DNA from 3 places in the Rothia amarae genome. Region 3 is predicted to be linked to each of the others. Evidence: predicted binding sites of a transcription regulator. Region 3 holds the regulator's gene; each other region holds the start of a gene.
The links. Region 3 encodes HrcA, which represses chaperone genes, less so after heat shock. Its sites were predicted from a motif close to TTNGCACTCGNNNNNNNCGAGTGCNAA; they were not measured.
Positions count from the first base shown of each region.

Region 1: a site for HrcA is predicted at 5,066-5,092, ahead of groES (co-chaperone GroES). Genes of this name have one in related genera too.
Region 2: a site for HrcA is predicted at 2,408-2,434, ahead of groL (chaperonin GroEL). Genes of this name have one in related genera too.

Region 1 is NZ_JBHUCN010000006.1:131,707-138,302, reverse strand. Features, by position in the region: gene ACFR81_RS03180 (acyltransferase family protein) at 1-704, opposite strand, end outside; gene ACFR81_RS03175 (acyltransferase family protein) at 755-2,845, opposite strand; gene groL (chaperonin GroEL) at 3,059-4,645, opposite strand; gene groES (co-chaperone GroES) at 4,679-4,975, opposite strand; gene ACFR81_RS03160 (class I SAM-dependent methyltransferase) at 5,185-6,471, shown strand; gene ACFR81_RS03155 (glutamate--cysteine ligase) at 6,596-6,596, shown strand, end outside.
Region 2 is NZ_JBHUCN010000015.1:78,897-85,492, reverse strand. Features, by position in the region: gene ACFR81_RS10100 (hypothetical protein) at 1-448, opposite strand, end outside; gene groL (chaperonin GroEL) at 620-2,248, opposite strand; gene ACFR81_RS10090 (LytR C-terminal domain-containing protein) at 2,534-3,160, opposite strand; gene ACFR81_RS10085 (DUF3263 domain-containing protein) at 3,211-3,498, opposite strand; gene ACFR81_RS10080 (uracil-DNA glycosylase) at 3,549-4,229, shown strand; gene ACFR81_RS10075 (threonine/serine exporter family protein) at 4,207-6,207, opposite strand; gene ACFR81_RS10070 (threonine/serine exporter family protein) at 6,253-6,596, opposite strand, start outside.
Region 3 is NZ_JBHUCN010000013.1:446,516-453,111, reverse strand. Features, by position in the region: gene ACFR81_RS08900 (PhoH family protein) at 1-530, opposite strand, end outside; gene ACFR81_RS08895 (16S rRNA (uracil(1498)-N(3))-methyltransferase) at 625-1,389, opposite strand; gene dnaJ (molecular chaperone DnaJ) at 1,402-2,526, opposite strand; gene hrcA (heat-inducible transcriptional repressor HrcA) at 2,584-3,579, opposite strand; gene ACFR81_RS08880 (DUF3097 family protein) at 3,697-4,578, shown strand; gene ACFR81_RS08875 (DUF4870 domain-containing protein) at 4,706-5,116, shown strand; gene hemW (radical SAM family heme chaperone HemW) at 5,191-6,441, opposite strand; gene lepA (translation elongation factor 4) at 6,438-6,596, opposite strand, start outside.

The DNA.
Region 1 (6,596 bases), on a different contig from region 3:
CGCTGCGGAATTCTAATCCACGGCAGAGCAATGGCAAGAAGCGATCCCAGGGCGAATTCCCAGAGCCTGGTCCACGTCGAGAAGTAGGCGATTTCCTGGTCGGCTTCGGTTAACCATATTGAATATGCCAGCGACAGACAAAAGACCGTACCAAAGACGCTGAAGAGAATGACGCGCGGGCGACGGCGAAAAATCTTATACAGCACCCAGCACAAAGCGAACAGCAAAGGCCAGATGATAAAAATCTGCCCCTGAACCGAAAGGGACCAGAAGTGCCTCAGCGGTGAAGCTTCGGAGGAATCCGCCGCATAATAGTCCACCATATTTGAAATGGACCACCAGTTCTCTCGATAGAGAATAACGGCTTTGGCTTCTTCCATGATGCCCGCCCAGCGGGGCGCGGGCAGTATCTGCCTGGTCCCCCAGAGCGTCGCCAAGACAACCACCGTAGCAAGCGGCAGAATCCGCTTGAAAGTATGAACCCAATACCTCAATACAGCCCGGGCAAAAATCGGCTGACCACTTTCAATCTTTCGAGTAAACGAAAGAGTCATCAAAAAAGCCGAAATCAGAAGGAAGATGTCCACACCGCCGGATACTCGCCCCAGCCAAATGTGGTAGATAGCCACCAGCGTCACCGCGAAAGCTCTCAGCCCCTGAATTTCAGGGCGGAACTTGCGCGGTGAACTAGGAGTGCTGTTCATCATTCCTCCGACGAATAATTTTTGAGGTGCGGCGTGCGGTACAACTTTCGTTATTCAGATTTCGTAGAGCCTTCTGCTCGTTCTACAGCCGGTTCAAAACGGTCAATGAAATTAGGGGTAGCAGTATCTATGTAGCTCTTAGATATATGGTTAGCATCCATATAGGTGTATACATTTCCAATGATCGAAGGGCAGTTACCATCAGGGCACACTAAATCGGTGAGATTGACTGTAGAGAAGCCTGGGTACTGTTGCTCTAACGAGTCTAACGGGTTGTTATGTATGTCTTGCCCAGCTGGCTTAGAACAAATTTCTCCCTTGCTATTGCAGTCAGCAAAACTGGAATCAAAACGAGGGTGGTCACGTAGCGCAATGACCTCTAACCCTTCGCCAGTCAGAGACCCAATGCGGTCCTTCATTCCATCAGTTACTTCATCAGGACCGTTCGGAACTGATCGGGACCCGGTTACTACAACCGTTTCAGCTCCAGCATCGTGAACAAATTTGTCTGCCTGATTGGAAAAATTAGCGCAGACGTTAGGGTCCCCGTCTTTGAACTGATCAAAGAAGCAACCACCTTCTAGGAAGTAGTACAGTGCCCAGTTGTTTTCTTTGGCGTACTCGGTCAGCGCTGGTGACCACACCTGCATATGACTGTTTCCTACAGCGACCACGATTTTATCGGGGTGTTCTGGCAGGTTAGCAGTATTGCAGTGATCTTTGAGCACAACATCTGTTGAGAACGGCAAGTTATCTGCAGTGCAGGGTGTGCCTACGTTCGCCCAGTCGTCAGGTAGTTGAGCGAGGGTGGGAAATGGTGCCGCATTAGCGTCACCCTCAAATTTGAAATCTGCTGCCAGAGCAGCTGCACCGGGATTATTCTGCGCTTTGAGTGATTCTGCTTTATAAGCATCGTAGGCGAGCTTGCCCTGCCATCCCAGAGTGGGAATCATGACGAGCGCGATGCAGGCAGCCACCACAGCGAGCCCACGAATCGGCGAAAGGTCGGGAGCCTTCCATGCGCGCAACGGCTGTTCAATATAGCGGGTGATGATGTAGGAGAAAAGAACAGAAAGGGTCAGTAGTCCTACACCCGATACGAAACCTGCTTTTTCTGTGTGGTTGCGTGAGAGGAAGAATACCAGAAGCGGCCAGTGAATCAGGTAGAGGCCGTAAGAATAGTTACCCAACCACATGAGTGGCTTCAAGGTCAGCAAACGTTCTGGACCGAAGGCAGTCTGAGTATCTCCGGCGATAATAATCATCGATGCCGCAAGTGTGGGCCACAGCGCATGGTAGCCAGGGAACACGCCTTCGACGTCAAAAATGAAACCGCAGCTAATAATCATGACGATACCTGCCCAGCCCATTGCCGCACGCACATAGCGGTTAATACTGAGCCAGGGCATCACAATAGCCACCAAAGAACCCAACGCGAATTCCCACAAACGCGCAAAAGTATTGAAGTAAGCAGTCTGCTGGCTCGTCGCGGTGACAAAGATCGAATATGCCAAAGAACCGGCAAAGATGGTGCCGAACATGAGAAGCATCAGTCCGCGGACGTTCACCCGCGTTGCACGAATAATCAGCCATCCCAGCAAAAAGACTAGCGGCCACAAGAGGTAAATCTGCCCCTGCACTGAGAGAGACCAGTAGTGGCGGAAAGGAGATGCCACAGAGGAGTCAGCGGCATAGTAGTCCACCAGGTTAGAAATGGACCACCAGTTTTGGTAGTAAAAAACTACAGATTTTGCTTCAGAAAGCAGGCTTTCCCACCGGTCAGCGGGAAGGAAAAGGTAAGAACCCAGCAGGATTCCAACGACCACTACAGAAGCCAACGGCAGGATACGTTTGAACACGTGAATCCAATAGTCAACCACCGAGCGGAAACCAGCGAACTTATTGTTTTCCATACGGCGAACGAACGACCCCGTCATCAAGAAAGCTGAGATGAGCAGGAAGACGTCAACGCCACCTGAGACTTTACCGAACCACAGATGGTATGCGGCGACTAAGAGCAATGCAAGCGCGCGCAGACCCTGAATTTCAGGGCGGAATTTGCGATTCGATTGATTGTTAATAATCTGAGTTCCCTGCTTATTGCTTAAGGGAACAGAAGACATGTTGTGGGAATTTGTCATCTGCTTCAATCATCTGGTGCGGTATTCACATCTCGCTCTGAAAGGAGACAAGAGTGAATATTTCCTAAGGGTGTGATTACCAATTTGGCTATGAACACGTTACCTGAAGTTTACTGACGAATCAGTCGGCGAAATAAGAATTCCCCTCCTTTGTGAGTAATCACAAAGAAGGGGAATTGTCTGTTTATTCAAGACGGGTTATAACAAATTCTTCTAGTCGTCTTCAGTTTCTACAGGCTTTTCCACTACAAGGGTTTCGGTGGTAAGAACCAGCGCAGCAATAGAAGATGCGTTCTCCAAAGCTGAACGGGTAACCTTCACAGGATCGATGACGCCGGCGCCCATGAGGTCGCCGTATTCACCGGTCTTCGCGTTGAAGCCCGAACCCAAGGGAAGTTCAGCAACCTTTGAAGTAACCACATAGCCGTCTTCGCCAGCGTTTTCTGCAATCCAGCGCAGGGGCTGAACAAGTGCACGCTTGACGATTTCTACGCCGGTCTGGGCGTCCTTAGAATCGAGTGAAACCTCGTCTAAAGCTGCCAAAGCATGAACCAGAGCGGTACCGCCACCTGCTACGATGCCCTCTTCCAGAGCCGCACGGGTGGAGGAAACAGCGTCTTCAATACGGTGCTTGCGTTCTTTAGCCTCGACCTCAGTAGCTGCACCCACCTTGATGACGCCGACGCCGCCAGCCAGCTTCGCCAGACGTTCTTTGAGCTTTTCGCGATCCCATTCAGAATCAACACGCTCAATCTCCTTGCGGAGCTGAGCCACACGATCAGCAACAGCATCGGAGGTACCTCCGCCGTCAACGATGGTGGTGTTGTTCTTTGTTACGGTCACACGGCGGGCAGAGCCAAGCTGCTCCATGGTGACTGAATCTAGAGTGACGCCGAGTTCGTTAGTGATAACGGTGCCGCCGGTCAAGATGGCAAGGTCTTCGAAGATAGCCTTGCGGCGATCGCCGAAACCGGGTGCCTTCAGCGCAACAACGTTGAGGTTGCCGCGCATTTTGTTGACGACCAAAGTAGAGAGAGCTTCGCCTTCTACGTCCTCAGCAATGATGGTCAGCGGTTTCTTCGCCTGAACAATCTTTTCCAGCAGGGGCATAATCTCATGAACCGTGGAAATCTTGCCCTGGTAGAGCAGGATTGCGGTATCTTCGAGAACTGCCTCGGCACGCTCTGCGTCGGTAACGAAAGAAGGTGAGAGGTAACCCTTGTCGAACTGCATACCTTCGGTGATATCCAGCTCGATTTCGGTGGTGGAGCCATCTTCAATGGTGATGACGCCGTCCTGACCGACCTTAGAAAATGCCTCTGCGAGAAGCTCACCAATTTCAGGTGACTGGGCTGAGATAGCAGCCACGTGAGCTACTTCTTCGCCCTGAACTTCGCGCGCGTTATCGAGCAAGCGCTGCGAAACTGCCTGTGTAGCTAGCTCGATACCGCGCTTGACCTCGCCAGGTGCCGCACCTGCGGTAACGTTACGCAACCCTTCGGCAACCAAAGCCTGAGCAAGCACGGTAGCGGTGGTGGTACCGTCACCGGCAACGTCGTTCGTCTTGGTCGCTACTTCCTTGGCAAGCTGTGCACCAAGGTTTTCGTAGGGGTCATCCAGCTCAATCTCGCGGGCGATGGAAACACCGTCGTTGGTAATGATGGGTGCGCCCCACTGCTTATCCAAAACCACGTTGCGGCCGCGAGGGCCCAGGGTGACCTTGACAGTGTCTGCAAGCTTATCCACACCGGCTTGGAGGCTCTTGCGAGCAGCATCGTTGAATTCTAGCTGTTTTGCCATGAACTCATCAGCTCCTTAGTTTGTGGGAATAATTTACTTGGAGATTACTGCGAGAACGTCGCGTGCAGAAAGAATCAGATAGTCCTGACCTTCGAAGGAAACTTCGGTTCCGCCGTACTTGGAGAAGATAACGGTGTCGCCTTCTGCTACGTCTACGGGAAGGCGGTTGCCCTTGTCGTCTACGCGACCGGGGCCAACAGCTACGACCTTAGCTTCCTGGGGCTTTTCTTTAGCGGTATCGGGAATTACCAGACCTGACGCGGTGGTCTGCTCTGCCTGAACAATCTGAACTACTACGCGATCTTCAAGAGGCTTGATGGAAGACATTATTACTCCTTCATCGATGATGAAATCTTATGATGGGTGACCGTTTCCAGAGAGCTATCAAGGACGTCGTCGCGGTGCCGCCCTCGAAGGCGTTTAGCACTGTGAGCGGTCAAGTGCTAATACAAACTTTAGAACCGCTGGCGTTTCAGGGTCAAGAAAGCGCGCGCGTTTCGCGATGAGCGCACCGGATGTCTTCGCTAAGATGAGCAGTGATGTCTTTACTTTCTTCGCCTCCGGCGCTTGCACTATCTGCGCGAGAACTTGAAACCGTGGATCGATTCGTCCCTTACCTGCAGAAGAATGCTCTGGAATATGCCAGTGCTCTGCGAGCTGAAGGGTTTGACCCTCCCTCCGTATCCGCCATTTTGAATCAAGCGAAGCTGCGCACGCAGGGACTCTCTAAATTTGGCGAAGCCGCTCAAAAAATGGTGTTGACCGAGGCTGGTTTCGAGCAAGCAACCCGTGCGTCAGTGGCGCGTTTGCATGCTCAGCGTTTCAAAGAAGCTGGCGTGGTGTCAGTTGCAGACTTAGGGTGTGGCATCGGAGCAGATTCTCTAGAATTTTCGCGCGCGGGCATGAGCGTGCTTGCGGTGGAGCTTGATGAAGCTACCGCCGCTATGACTGCCCATAATCTCTCCGACTACCCTCGTTCGATGGTGAAAGTGGGAAATGTTGAGCACCTCGATATATCTGAGCTAAAAGATAACGAAGGAAACCCCGTTCAAGGGCTCTGGCTAGATCCTGCCCGACGCACAGTGGAGCAGGGGCGAACCTCGTCTCGAATTTTCGATGCCGAAGCGTTCTCTCCTCCCCTATCGTTTGTGGTGAAACTGGCTCAAACCGGTATCCCCATGGGTGTGAAGATGGGGCCGGGAATCCCCCATCATGAAATTCCCGAGCAGTGCGAAGCCCAATGGATTAGCCACGGCGGCCAAGTGGTAGAAGTAGTTCTGTGGTTCAATGCGCTCGCCCGTAAGAACGTGCGCCGCAGTGCAACGTTGCTTTCCCCTCATCCACTGGAACCTGAAATACTCTTTGAAATCACCAGCGCTATCGATGACGTTGAGGTACCCCCGGCGGATTCGGGCGAGATTGAAGGTTTCCTCTACGAACCCGACGGCGCTATTGTGCGTGCGCACCTGGTGAGTGAACTCGCGGATCAGCTCGGTGCACATTTGATAGACGAACACATTGCCTATCTCAGCGCCGACAAGGAGCTAGACTCCCCTGCCGTGAGCGGCTATAGAATTCTTGGCGAGATGCCTCTGCAAGAAAAAGTGTTGAAAAAATGGGTGCGCGAAGAAAACATCGGTACGCTTACCATCAAAAAACGCGGGGTAGATATTGTTCCTGAGCAACTACGTAAAAAGCTCCTGGGGCAGAGCAAGAAGAAAAAGGGTTCCGTTGAAGGCACTCTGATTGTCACGAGGCTAGGGGAAGGCACAGCATCTCGACGCTTGGCGTTATCGGCCCAATCGCTGATGACTTTTACCGGATAAGAGCCTCCCTTTTCTAGCACCCTGAGAGACATCTCACTATGTGTACTCGTATGTAAAATCCACTTTTTCGCTGACCTATCATTAAGGTCAGACGCCTTACTTCTCATCGTTCAGGAGAACCTCCG
Region 2 (6,596 bases), on a different contig from region 3:
TAGATAGAACAGAAATCCAGAGATTCTCTAAGGTCAATGGAACCAGCGCAATCACGATGGCGCTCACCAGTAACGACGCACGCACCGGCCAGAGCATGAGCGGTATAGAAATCAGTGCAAACGCCGCGCCCACCCACAGCGAAATATTAATAAGGTGCATTCGCTCGTCGCCGCTGCTGTTGCCCAGAATCAGCCCGCCCAAAAGCGGCCCCAGGAGCTGACCGGCGGAAATTCCCGCAGTCTGCCACCCAAACCCTTTGTCCAGCGTCGCGTCAGTAGAGTACCGAGGCACCGAAGCTTGCGAGGCAATCACAAATATAAGATGCCCAAAACCTAATAAGACACTGGCTAGTCCCACACCGATAATGCTGGGCGCCAGCGCCATGACAGCTGCGCCTGCGCATACAACGCCGTTTGCAAAAGAAACGCAAAAGTCACCAGAGTCCATAACCAGGCTTGCGGTCTAGATGGTGTTGCACTCGATTGCACCGGTACGTTACCCCCATAAAATTTGCGCAATATTCCGGCTTTGAGTGTACACCCGGCTATAGACCCCACCTTTAACGAAAGAAACCAGCGAGAAAAACTCGCTGGTCTCTTCTTGCCGAGAATAACTCGATTACATCATTCCGCCCATGCCGGGATCCATACCTGCAGCGGGGTTAGCGCCGGCAGGCTCAGGCTTGTCAGCAACAACAGCCTCGGTGGTCAAGAACAGACCAGCGATGGAAGCTGCGTTCTGCAGAGCCGAACGGGTTACCTTCACAGGATCGTTGATGCCTGCAGCCATGAGGTCTTCGTACTCGCCGGTAGCAGCGTTCAAACCGTTACCTGCAGGCAGACCGCGAACCTTATCAACAACAACGCCGGGCTCAAGACCAGCGTTCTGAGCAATCTGCTTCAAAGGAGCGTCGATAGCAACCTTGACGATGTTTGCGCCAGTTGCCTCGTCGCCGGTCAGCTCGAGAGAATCAAGAGCCTTCACACCAGCCTGAATCAAAGCAACGCCACCGCCGGCTACGATGCCCTCTTCAACAGCTGCCTTTGCGTTACGAACGGCGTCCTCAATACGGTGCTTGCGTTCCTTGAGTTCAACCTCAGTTGCAGCACCTGCCTTAAGAACTGCGACGCCGCCAGCCAGCTTAGCCAAACGCTCCTGGAGCTTCTCACGGTCGTAATCAGAATCAGAGTTCGCGATTTCGCCGCGAATCTGAGCTACACGACCCTCGATAGCAGCCTGATCGCCTGCACCTTCGATGATGGTGGTTTCGTCCTTAGTCACAACAACCTTGCGGGCGGTACCCAGCAAATCGATGGTTGCCTGATCCAAAGACAGACCAACTTCTTCAGTAATAACCTGGCCACCGGTGAGGATAGCGATATCAGCCATCTGAGCCTTGCGGCGGTCACCGAAGCCGGGAGCCTTTACAGCAACCGACTTGATGGAACCGCGCATCTTATTGAGCACGAGCAGTGCAAGTGCTTCGCCCTCGATGTCCTCAGCAACAATCAACAGGGGCTTGCCCGACTGCATGACCTTCTCAAGAACAGGAACAAGATCCTTCACATTGGAAATCTTGGAGTTCACAATCAAGATGTAGGGATCTTCAAGAACTGCTTCCTGGCGGTCAGGATCGGTGACGAAGTAACCGGAAAGGAAGCCCTTGTCGAAGCGCATACCCTCGGTGAGTTCGAGTTCAAGACCGAAGGTGTTGGACTCCTCAACAGTGATAACGCCTTCTTTACCGACCTTCTCCATTGCCTCAGCAATGAGCTTACCGATTTCCTTATCGCCAGCGGAGATAGATGCGGTTGCTGCGATCTCTTCTTCAGTTTCAACTTCCTTAGCGGAAGAAAGAAGCTCAGCGGTAACAGCCTCTACAGCCTTCTCAATACCGCGCTTAAGGGAAAGAGGATCAGCACCAGCTGCCACGTTACGCAGACCCTCGCGAACGAGTGCCTGAGCCAAAACAGTTGCGGTGGTGGTGCCGTCGCCAGCGACGTCGTCAGTCTTCTTAGCAACTTCCTTGACGAGCTCTGCGCCAATCTTCTCGTAAGGATCTTCGAGTTCGATTTCCTTAGCGATAGATACACCGTCGTTGGTGATGGTGGGAGCGCCCCATGCCTTCTCCAAAACAACGTTGCGACCGCGAGGGCCAAGGGTTACCTTCACGGCGTCTGCAAGGGTGTTGAGACCCTTTTCCAGACCGCGGCGTGCTTCTTCATCAAATGCAATAAGCTTTGCCATTTTTACTTAATCCCTCCTGGACTAAGAGAATTCTTACCTCTCTCAGCGGTGCCCGCGACGGACGACGCCCCGTACTCGCGCTCTTCACGAGCCAGTTGCGCCTCACCTACTGAAAGCAAAATTATTTCCCAAGGAAACTGCTACACCTAGCACTACGATTTAGCAGTTAGACTCCTCGAGTGCTAATTCAATCTTGACACTTGAAGCGAGCGAGCGCAAACATTCGCGGCCCCTACCCCTGCTTAATCGCCGTGAGCGCACAGGGCTTCCCCTGCCTCCCCAGCACTAGGGCGCCGGAGCCTCGCTTGCAGTTGCCGACGCCGTGGCGGTTTCCTGAGCAGCCACATTTTCTTGAAAGCTTCCTTCGGGGATTCCAGCAAAATCTGGTCCCAAAACTACCGAAATATCGGCAGGCGCGTCCTTTTGTTCCTCAAAGTAAGAGAAACCCAAACCATCTGCCACGGTGTTAGCTTCTGCAATGAACCCGTTGGCGTAGTAAACCATGGAATAGGGGATGCTCTCGCCCTTCCAGTTCGATGTACCCGTGACGTTATAGCCAGCTTTTTTCATTTCGCGTTCAACTTCAGAAGCTGCACCGGGATAGGTGCCCGCGTTATAGATTTTCACGTTTATTTCTGAAGGGTCTTTAGGCGTTTGTTGGCTTTCGTTGGAGCTCTCCGAGGCAGGGTCGCTCACTGCCGCCGAAACGTTATTGGGAGCATCGGGGGCAAGCGTACGCGGCTGCACCACGAACATCACAGCGCCGAGAAGAAGCCCTAAAATACCCACGCATAGTATGGCAATCGTTCCCCCACGGGAAGTGGATTGATCGATTTGTTGCCCGCGGTAGGCTCCACGGCGGGCTGAGTCTTCGGGAACGTCATCGAATTCGTCACGGGGGTATGAGTTCACTGGGAATCTTTCGTTGTCAATCTTGCTACTCTCTAGGGTACACAGCAGGTCTAGGAGTCGCGGTGCTCACGCAGACGGCGGGTGAGTGCGGGCTCGATACGGATAGCGCGGGGGTCATCAATGAGTACATTAAGTTTCTGATAATAAGCAATAGGCCCCAGGTTAAGTTCTGCCAGAATAGCCTGTTCTTTGGCACCGGGGTATTTCCACCGTCGTTTCTCTAACGCCAGGATGGACCGTTCGGTGTCAGTCAGTTCCGCCCCTGCTTGATTTTTATCGCTCAATGACGCGCCAAGATCTTCCATATGCTCTGCACCCTCCCCTCGGTTAGTATTCATAGCCTAATCTTAAAACAGATTAATTTTTCATGTGCCCCTAAGGAGTAACCATGCCCGCTCAACCGCTCGATCAAATTATGGCAGCAGACTGGGCAGAAGCTTTAGCTCCGGTCGAATCCAATATTCGCGCTATGGGAAATTTTCTTCGCGAAGAACATCTAGCGCAACGGGTCACGCTACCCCCTGCACAAGATATTTTCAATGCTTTTCAAGCACCGCTAGCCGACGTGAAGGTTTTAATCATCGGTCAGGATCCTTACCCCACTCCGGGTCACGCTATGGGGCTCTCTTTTTCCGTGCATCCAGAAGTACGCCCGCTCCCTCGCTCGCTCCAAAATATCTATAAAGAACTTCATGCTGATTTGGAAATTACGCCTCCTGCCCACGGCGATCTTTCGGCGTGGAGCGAGCAGGGTGTCATGTTGATGAACCGCGTTCTTTCGGTAGAAGCTGGAAAAGCCGGCTCGCACCGTAACCTGGGCTGGGAAAAAATCACTACCCGCGCCATCGAAGCTCTTGCTGAGCGCGGCACACCTCTGGTTGGGCTATTGTGGGGGCGCGACGCTCGTAATTGCCGGCAAATGCTAGCGAACTACCCTTGCGTGGAGTCGGCGCATCCTTCTCCACTTTCCGCCTCGCGAGGGTTCTTTGGTTCTCGTCCGTTCTCTAAAGTGAATGAGTTATTGGTACAGCAGGGAGCGCAACCTATTAATTGGGCGCTACCTCTTTAGTTGCCCGAACTACTTTGTCCAAAAGATAGTGCACCATGTAAGACCCTAAAACCACTCCCGATGCCATCGCGATAATCGTAGAAAAAGCACCCACCAGATTCGACATGCCAGCAATAGGGCTGGGGTCAATCACCACTGAATACAGCCCGCGGAAAATCGATAGACCGGGAAGCAAGAAGAGGAAACCCGGCACATAAAACGAAATTTGTGGCGCATGAGTTTTGAAGGCGATGTAAGCACTCAACGCGCCAACAACGAACGCGGCAAAAGCAGTATTGAAAGTGTTGGGCGCCGTATGGGTTAATGCGGAGAACCCGTAGTAAATCATCTGTCCGGCACCAAAAACTATTAGAACCCATAGCATGTTAGCCACGGTTCCCTGAGATACTGCAACCGCTGCCATAGAACCTACCCCTAATGCGGCCAGGGAAAGCCATATCGGAGGCGGATCAAAAACTGCCTGTTGAACATCCAATGTTGCCGCATCGAAGTAACTCATCACCGTGAGCGCCATGGCGATGCCCACGACTAGCCCCAGAAAATCAAGAGCAGTGGTCACGAACTTTCCCGCAGCCGTCAACGGATAGCCGGTGAGAGCGTCTTGTGCAGAAGACACCATGGTGGAGGTAGGTAAGAGTAGCAACAGCCCTCCAGCCACAACGTGGGGACTTGAGACGTAAAACCCCACATTTTGAGCTAAAGACCCTTGGCTACCCACCCACAAAGCGCCTGCAGTGATGATTCCGGAGCCGATTGCCATCATGAAGAAGCTGGGCAAACTCATTTTGGAGGCAATACTCATACCGGTAACAGCCACCACCGCAATTACCACCGCGGCCAAGGCAGCTCGCCAGCTACCACCCAAGCCCAACGTAAAACCGCCAATCGTCAAGAGCTCTGCGCAGTTAATTACCAGAGGAGAGTATAGCTTTCTCGAACGGTTAATTTCCTTTAACCGCCGTTCCGCTTGATGACGGGAAAGCCCCTTCTCGGTGATGCTGTGAATCAGACCGTAAATTGCCGTTAGGGAAGAATAGTTTTCCGAACGAGTACGCACCACACGCACTACCGTGTGGCTAAATCTCTCTCGCGTTCCGTTAGCTTCCACAGCGATTTGTGCAGTATCCGTATGCTCGGGATCAGACACATAGTTGACGATGACGGACTGGTTAGTCACGTTCACCTCAACATTATCCAAACCATAGGAAGCACAGATAGCCACGATAGCTGAATCAACATCTCGGGTGTCTGCGCCGAAGTGGAACATAGTTTCCGCTAATCGGACGGTGAAGTTAAGTACCTCGCGGGCTTGTTCTTTTTCTTGAACGTACTGCTCGTGGCGTTTATGGGCTGAAAGAGTAAATTGGCGCTGAGCTACACTGGCAACTCCGCGGAGGGGTTGAGTGAAGTTTTGTTGGGAGCTAACAAACGAGCGCAGCGATTGCCCGAGGCGAGAGCGGTTTCCCGCTTGCTTGGGTTTATATTCCGGTAGCGGAATACTCGCTGTCTGAGGAGATGCCGAGGGGTAGACTGTCGGCTGCAAGGATGTAGTGGCAGAGTCTAAGGATGGCGTCCCAAACGCATTCTGCGACGTCTCTGCAGATGCAGATGACCTAGCAGGCGCGCCAGAGAATTTCGCGCGAAGCGCCGGATCAGCAATCTGATCAGGTGTAATAGCAGGGAAAGCGCTCGTGTATATTGAGCGCGAACGCCCCTGTGCTACCGTTGCCTCCTGCAGTACCGGCGAAGAACCAGAATGGTCTTCCGCTGAATCCATTGAAAAGGCGGTGGACTCAGAACTCTCTTCTTCGCTTTGCTGGACGAAGGCGGCTGGAACTTGGGCAGAATCTGGAGTAAGCCCACCGGGAAGAGTTGCCGGTGCACCAAATGCACTTGCGGCAGGGGTTTCATCGGAGAAACTGTCAAAAGCTGAAGGGTACCCCGTGGGTTGTAGTCCCTGCTTGTTTGGAGTGCTCATGAACCCCTTTCCCTTTTTCTGCACAATTTTTCTGCGCCATGCGAGCTAGTGTTTTTTGACCGCCATCATCATGCTGGTCAGCGGCATGGTTTCTAGCATCTCAGATTTCATAAATTTTTGCAGAAGATACTGCATAATGAAACCGCCCAAAACCACACCGGCAGCCATACCAAAAATAATGGTAGCGGCTGTTAGCAAACTGGGAAGACCTGCCCCCTGGTTGCCCTGAACGGTAAAGAGATAGAGGCCGCGAAACATTGAAAGACCGGGGAGCAGAAAGGTTAGGGAAGGCACATAGAACATGGATGCCGGCGCCTGAAGTTTAAAAGCAAGATAGGTGCTCATCATGCCTACTACTACCGCGCCTAAAATCGCATAAGCGCGCCCTG
Region 3 (6,596 bases):
ACAGCAGGACGGGTCAGGATAATTCGGTTAACTTCCTTCGCTTGAAGAGCATGCACTGCTTTGGCCATTGCAAGGTACGTTTTACCGGTACCTGCTGGTCCAATGCCAAAAACTACCGTGTGGTCATCGATACTATCGACATAGTTTTTCTGGTTAATAGTTTTAGGACGAATGCTCTTTCCCCGAGAGCTCAAAATATTCTGGCTCATCGCTGCCGCAGGCTGCGCCAATTCAGAATTGAGCATCGTTATAACACGCGAAACAGTCTCTTGACCGAGGGGAACACCCTGAGATGCCAACCGCGCCAGCTCGCTCAGTAAGCGAATAGTCGCCCCTACCGGCTCAGATGGACCAGTCACCACCACTTCTACATCGCGAGGACGAACAGTCACCGAGGGAAAATTCGACTCAATAAGCGAAATACTGGAATCGGATGGACCTAATACTGTCACCATTTGCTCACGCGAGGAAAAAGTGAAAGTTCTTGCTACGGACAACGGACGAGTTGCGCCCGAATTCTGGCTGTTCATACACGGCCTAAGGCCTAATCAGAGCTCCTTGAAGTTTGTTATGTTCAGATTATCTGGTGGTGTCCTAATAAAACAGAACCTTGGAGTGAATTTTCTACCACTGCCCCAGTAACGTTTTGAGGACGACAAGGGCTGAAGACCCAGCTGTAGAAGAACGCAATACTTCATTCCCCAGAAGCACCGTATGCGCTCCAACCGAAGTAAACAGATCTACCTCACGAGGCGAAATTCCTCCTTCTGGACCAACCACTATATAGACCGGTCCAGTCAGCTCAGATTTCTGAGCTTTCAGAAGCTCACTCAATTTCTGCTCGGCAGATTCATGCAAAATCAAAACGGTGGCACCAACTGCGCTGTCCTCTTCAAAAACCTCAGCTAAATCTGCTGAAGAGTGAAGATCAAAAACCGTGGGAATAAGAGCACTTCTCGACTGCTTTGCGGCCGCAACCACAGTATTTTTCCACTTGGCATGGTGCTTAGGCAATCGTTCCTTTTTCCACCGCACAATCGAACGATCAGCAAACCACGGGATGACACCTGAAACTCCAAGTTCAGTAGCAGTCTCAATCCCCAGAATGTCACGATCATTCTTAGCTAATGCCTGCACCACAATAAACTCAGTACCTGCATGGGCAGACTGAATTTGGCGAACCTTAACCCTTAGACCATCGTCAAGAAGTTCAACCACTTCCCCGCGCAGCCGCTTACCTTCTCCATCAGAGAGATCAATCTTTTCAGTCAGCTGAAGACGTTTAACATTTCGCGCATGGTGACCTTCGGTCCCCTGCACATCAACTACATCACCCACGGCGACGTCGTCTAGCTCCCGCTCCACAAGATAGAAAATAGGTGCAGACATTATAAAATCACCCTACTTATCGAAACGATCTTTGATACGAGAGAAGAATCCTTGCTTCTCAGAAATCGTCTCGCTCTGTTGCAAATCCTCCTGGCGTAGCTCCGCGAACTTCTCTAGCAATTTCTTTTCCTCACGGCTGAGGTCGGTAGGAGTGCGAACCTCAATATGCACATGCAAATCTCCCCGACCATTCTTGCGAAGATGCTGCACTCCGAGTTCCTTAAGGGTCAGCACATCGCCCGATTGCGCACCGGCTTTGATATCAAGCTTCTGCACACCGTCAAAAGTATCCAAAGAAATCGTGGTACCCAGCGCGGCTGCCGCCATCGAAATACCTACCCGAGCGTGAAGATCGTCGCCCTCGCGCATGAAAGTCGGATCCGGATTAATGCGGAGTTCGACATACAAATCCCCGTTAGGACCGCCGGCGGTGCCGGCCTCACCTTCACCGGAAAGACGAATACGAGCGCCACTATTGACACCTGCAGGAATCTTAACGGTCAGAGGCTTGCGCTCGCGGACACGCCCCTCACCGTAGCATTCCTGGCACGGATGCTTAATGACGGTGCCAAACCCCTTACAGGAAGGGCACTCTACCGGCTGCACGACAGTTCCCAAGATGGACTGAACCTGACGCTGCATATAACCCTGCCCCTTACAGGTCTCACAGGTTTCAGGGTGAGTGCCGGGTTCGCAACCGTCTCCCCCACAAACATCACATACTACGGCGGTGTCAACAGTAATTGGTTTGTTGGTACCAAAAACTGCATCCTTCAAATCAATGCGCACGTTGATGAGCGCATCCTGCCCCTGGCGAGTTCTGGACGCAGGTCCTTGCGGCTGCTGGCTGAAGAAAGTTTCGAAAATATCTGAGAAACCTCCGAACCCTCCGAAGCCGCCACCACCAAAACCACCCTGAGCCTGACCATTTTCGTTACCTGTCTGGTCATAGATACGGCGTTTTTCAGGGTCAGATAGAACATCGTGCGCGTGCGACACACGCTTGAATTCCTCTGCGGCTTCAGGAGAAGGGTTGATATCGGGATGGAGCTTGCGCGCCATCTTGCGATAAGCTTTCTTGATTTCCTCCGGGCTTGCGTCCCTTGCCACGCCCAGGGTTTCATAGTGGTTGCTCAAAGAGTTACTACTTTCTAATCGGCGTCAAAATTCTGATAAAAGTTTAGTGAGTGAAACTCATGTTCCCAAAATTCTTGAGAGATATTGAGCGACTCCCCGAACCGTTGCCATCGTCGATGAATAATCCATCCGGGTTGGCCCAATCACTCCAAGGTTCCTAGTGATTTCTGGTCCATAAGCTGAAGCAACAATAGAAGCCTCGCTCAAAGGCTGACTTTGTGTCTCGGCTCCGATTCGAACGGTTACTTCCTCTTCAGCCACCATCGCATTCAGCAATTGAAGCATAGTTACCTGTTCTTCCAGTGCCTCAAGAATCGGTGCAATACTTTGAGAAAAATCGTGGGTAGCATTGGCAAGATAAGAGGTGCCAGAGATGAGAAGCCGAGAATTTTGTTGAGCGAGTAACAAATCGTCTATACCAGCAAGAATACTTCGCAAGCTCATATTCGACAGTAATTCATTGTGCGCTACGATAGCTTGATGTGCTTCAAAGAAGCTTTTGCTTTTCACCAAAGAGTGTATTTTCTGCTGGGCATCCTCCGCTGATGCTAAGGGTTGCTTAAGTCCCATTATTTTTTGATGAACCTGCCCTGAATTATCAATCAAGATAACAGCCACGGTCAGCTCTGATGTTTCAATAATTTCTACATGCTGCACCGAATCACCAGTAGCAACGGGCAATTGCAATACAGCCACCTGATGGGTGAGCTGGGATAGCAGCCGCACTGTTTGCTCATAGACTTGATCCAAACTATCTGATGAGTCGAGAAAGCGATGAATCGCATTCTTTTCAGCGGGCTTCAGCGACCTAGGTTTGGCTATTTCGTCAACAAAAAAACGATAACCTTTTGCCGTTGGAATACGTCCTGCACTTGAATGGGGCGCTTGAATAAGCCCTTGCTCCTCTAGCGCCATCATTTCATTACGCACCGTAGCGCTGGAAACACCTAGCTGATGTCGCTCCACCAGCGCTTTTGAACCTACAGGCTCACGTAAACTGACATAGTCTTCGATAATGGCTTGAAGAATTTGATGTTGACGTGTCAATGACAATCCTTTTCTCCATATCGAAATCTTAAAGTTGGCACTGTAATGCAAGAAATGCTAGTTCAACTCTAATACCTATGGTTTCTCTACCTCTCTTCGTACGCTCAAAGCAAAGGAGCACCGATGTCCAATAGATATGAATGGGGAACGCAAGATCTTTCTGCCATGAACCAGCAATTTCGAAAACAGAAGCTGCGAGAGGTACCCGTCAAGCCGGGGTTACTCCTTGAAGACGTTCAGAGCGGCTGGGTAGGCGTCGTCGTTTCCCTTGAAACAATCGGTGGGATGAGGGTCGTGGGACTGGAAGACGCACGAGGCAGAGTCAAATCCTTCCCCCTGGGCTTTGGTTTCCTACTCGAAGGTGAGCCGGTTAAAGTCATCGCGCCGAAACGCGCACCTCAAAAAGCGGCTCGAATGGTGAGCCGTTCTGGCTCTCTCGCGGTGGAGGACGCACCAGCACAGGTGGCGCGGGCTTCCAGGCTATGGGTGGAAGGTATCCATGATGCCGAACTTATTGAAAAAATTTGGGGTCATGATCTGCGCGTCGAAGGTATTGTTGTTGAGCCCCTGCACGGCATAGACGATTTAGCGGAAAAGGTGGTAGCTTTCCAACCTTCAGCGCACCGCAAACTAGGTATTTTAGTAGATCATCTGGTGCCTGGAAGCAAGGAAAGCCGAATCTCTCAAGACACAATGCGCGTTAAAGGTGCCAGCGGCAATATCAAGATTGTGGGACATCCTTACATTGATGTGTGGCAGTCAGTAAAACCCTCTACGCTGGGCATCAAGCAGTGGCCAGTTGTTCCCCGGACGGAAGAATGGAAGGTTGGAATCCTCAAACGGTTTGGATGGCCCCATGAAGATCAAGCAGAAATTGCTCATGGGTGGAAAAAGCTTCTCAGCAGGGTAAATAGTTACTCTGACCTTCAGCCTGAAATTCTAGGACCTGTCGAATCATTAATTGATTTTCTGACCGAGCCAACCCCAAAGATAGCTTGTGTCTAAACTCTCCTAGCAGTTTAAGGGCATTTCCATTACTCTTCCCTTTTACTCAAAGTTTTACCTTAGAATAAGGGAAAGCCAGATACGTCGTCCGGTGAGAACCCGGTGCTTAGATAAGATTGAGAAATTATTGAAATCTACGTCAACCGCAAAAGCCACATTTGAAGGAAGCTCGTCTACACCCAATAAGCTTACGGTTCATGAGGACCGCAATATTGCGACCCTTGCACACTTCGGTGGAGTCATCGGCTGCATACCTTCGGGCATCGTTTATTACCTCTACCGTGATCGTGGAGCTTTCACTGAGCAAGAATCCCGCGAGGCTTTCAACTTTACGTTGTTACCTACCATCATCATTGTTGTTTCTATGCTCCTCACACCTCTGCCGCTGGTGGGATGGATTTTTGGGCTGATTGCAGCGCTACTCTGGAGCTATCTGGCGCTGATGTCTTTAATTGCCGGTATCAAGGTCAATAAGGGAAATCCTTACCAATACCGTGCAAACACCATGCTCTTTGACCGGCTTCTCAGCCGCCGCTAAAATTTTCAATGCATTAAGGGACGACGCCGATGCAGGCGTCGTCCCTTTATTTTCTTAAGGTGCAATATCACTGTTTATTCGGGAAGGAGCTCACGGGTGACGGCATCCCCCAGTAACCGACCTTTAAGAGTCAGCACCACACGGGAATTGAGAGGTTCAACTGCCTCAATCAGACCCTGCTTCTCTAGCCACTGAATCTTCTGGTGTAACTGATCCTCGCTCATCTGATTCTGTCCCTGCAACTCGCGCACAGTCATTCCTTCTCGAATTCGGAGCCGAAGCATTACATCTTCGAAATGTTGCTGATTGGGGGTGAGCACTTCGCGAGCCTGGGCAGGCGAAATCTGTTGGCGTATTCGTTGCGAGTAGGCTAGCGGATGCTTCACATTCCACCAACGAGTTCCGCCCCAGTGGGAATGGGCTCCCGGTCCGATACCCCACCAATTGACGTTGTGCCAATATGCCAAATTATGGGTGCTTCGAGTCGAAATATCCGTAGAGAAGTTAGACACTTCGTACCATTGGTACCCCGCCTCCCCTAGAATGCGATCTGCTAACAGATACATATCTGCCATCGCATCGTCATCCGGCATATCTAACTCACCGCGCCGAATACGTGCCCACATCTTGGTACCCTCTTCGACAATGAGCGAATAGGCAGAGATATGATCTGGGTGATATGAAACCGCGGCTCGAAGCGACTGCTCCCATTCAGCTAAAGTCTCCCCCGGAGCCCCATAAATCAAGTCGACGGAGGTTTGTAAACCTGCCTGCTGTGCCCACCTCACAACTTTGGGAACATTATCGGGTGTGTGCGTGCGATCAAGAATTTTAAGGACGCGCGGAACCGCCGACTGCATACCGAAGGAGATACGCGTAAATCCACCGTCAGCAAGTATTTGGATGTCTTCCTCATCCACAGAATCTGGATTCGCCTCGGTCGTCACTTCCGCATGTGCAGAAAGTCCGAATAGGGAGACGGCATGGTGCAAAATCCGCACTAAATCAGTGCTGGGTATCCGAGTGGGCGTGCCGCCGCCAAAGAACACCGAATGTAACGGAGTAATCTCTGCACCAGAATTTTGTAAAACACTATGCGCAAAATCGAGTTCAGCAATAGCTTCATCTGCAAAGGTATTGAGATTGACGCCGTCACCGAAATCGTCCTGGGCGTAAGTATTAAAGTCGCAATACCCACACCTCACCGAGCAATACGGCACATGAACATACAGAGAAAATGGTTTGCCAGATCCCGCCTGAACCGATTCTGAACCAATCAATCCATCACCTGGAGCTGGCATACCTACCGGCTGTGCAGGACTCACTTCTTTGCTTTATCCTTAGGCTCATCACTCGAAGAAAGTGCGGCGATGAAGGCTTCCTGTGGAACTTCCACGCGGCCCACCATCTTCATGCGTTTCTTACCCGCTTTCTGCTTCTCCAGGAGCTTGCGTTTACGGGAAATATCACCGCCGTAGCA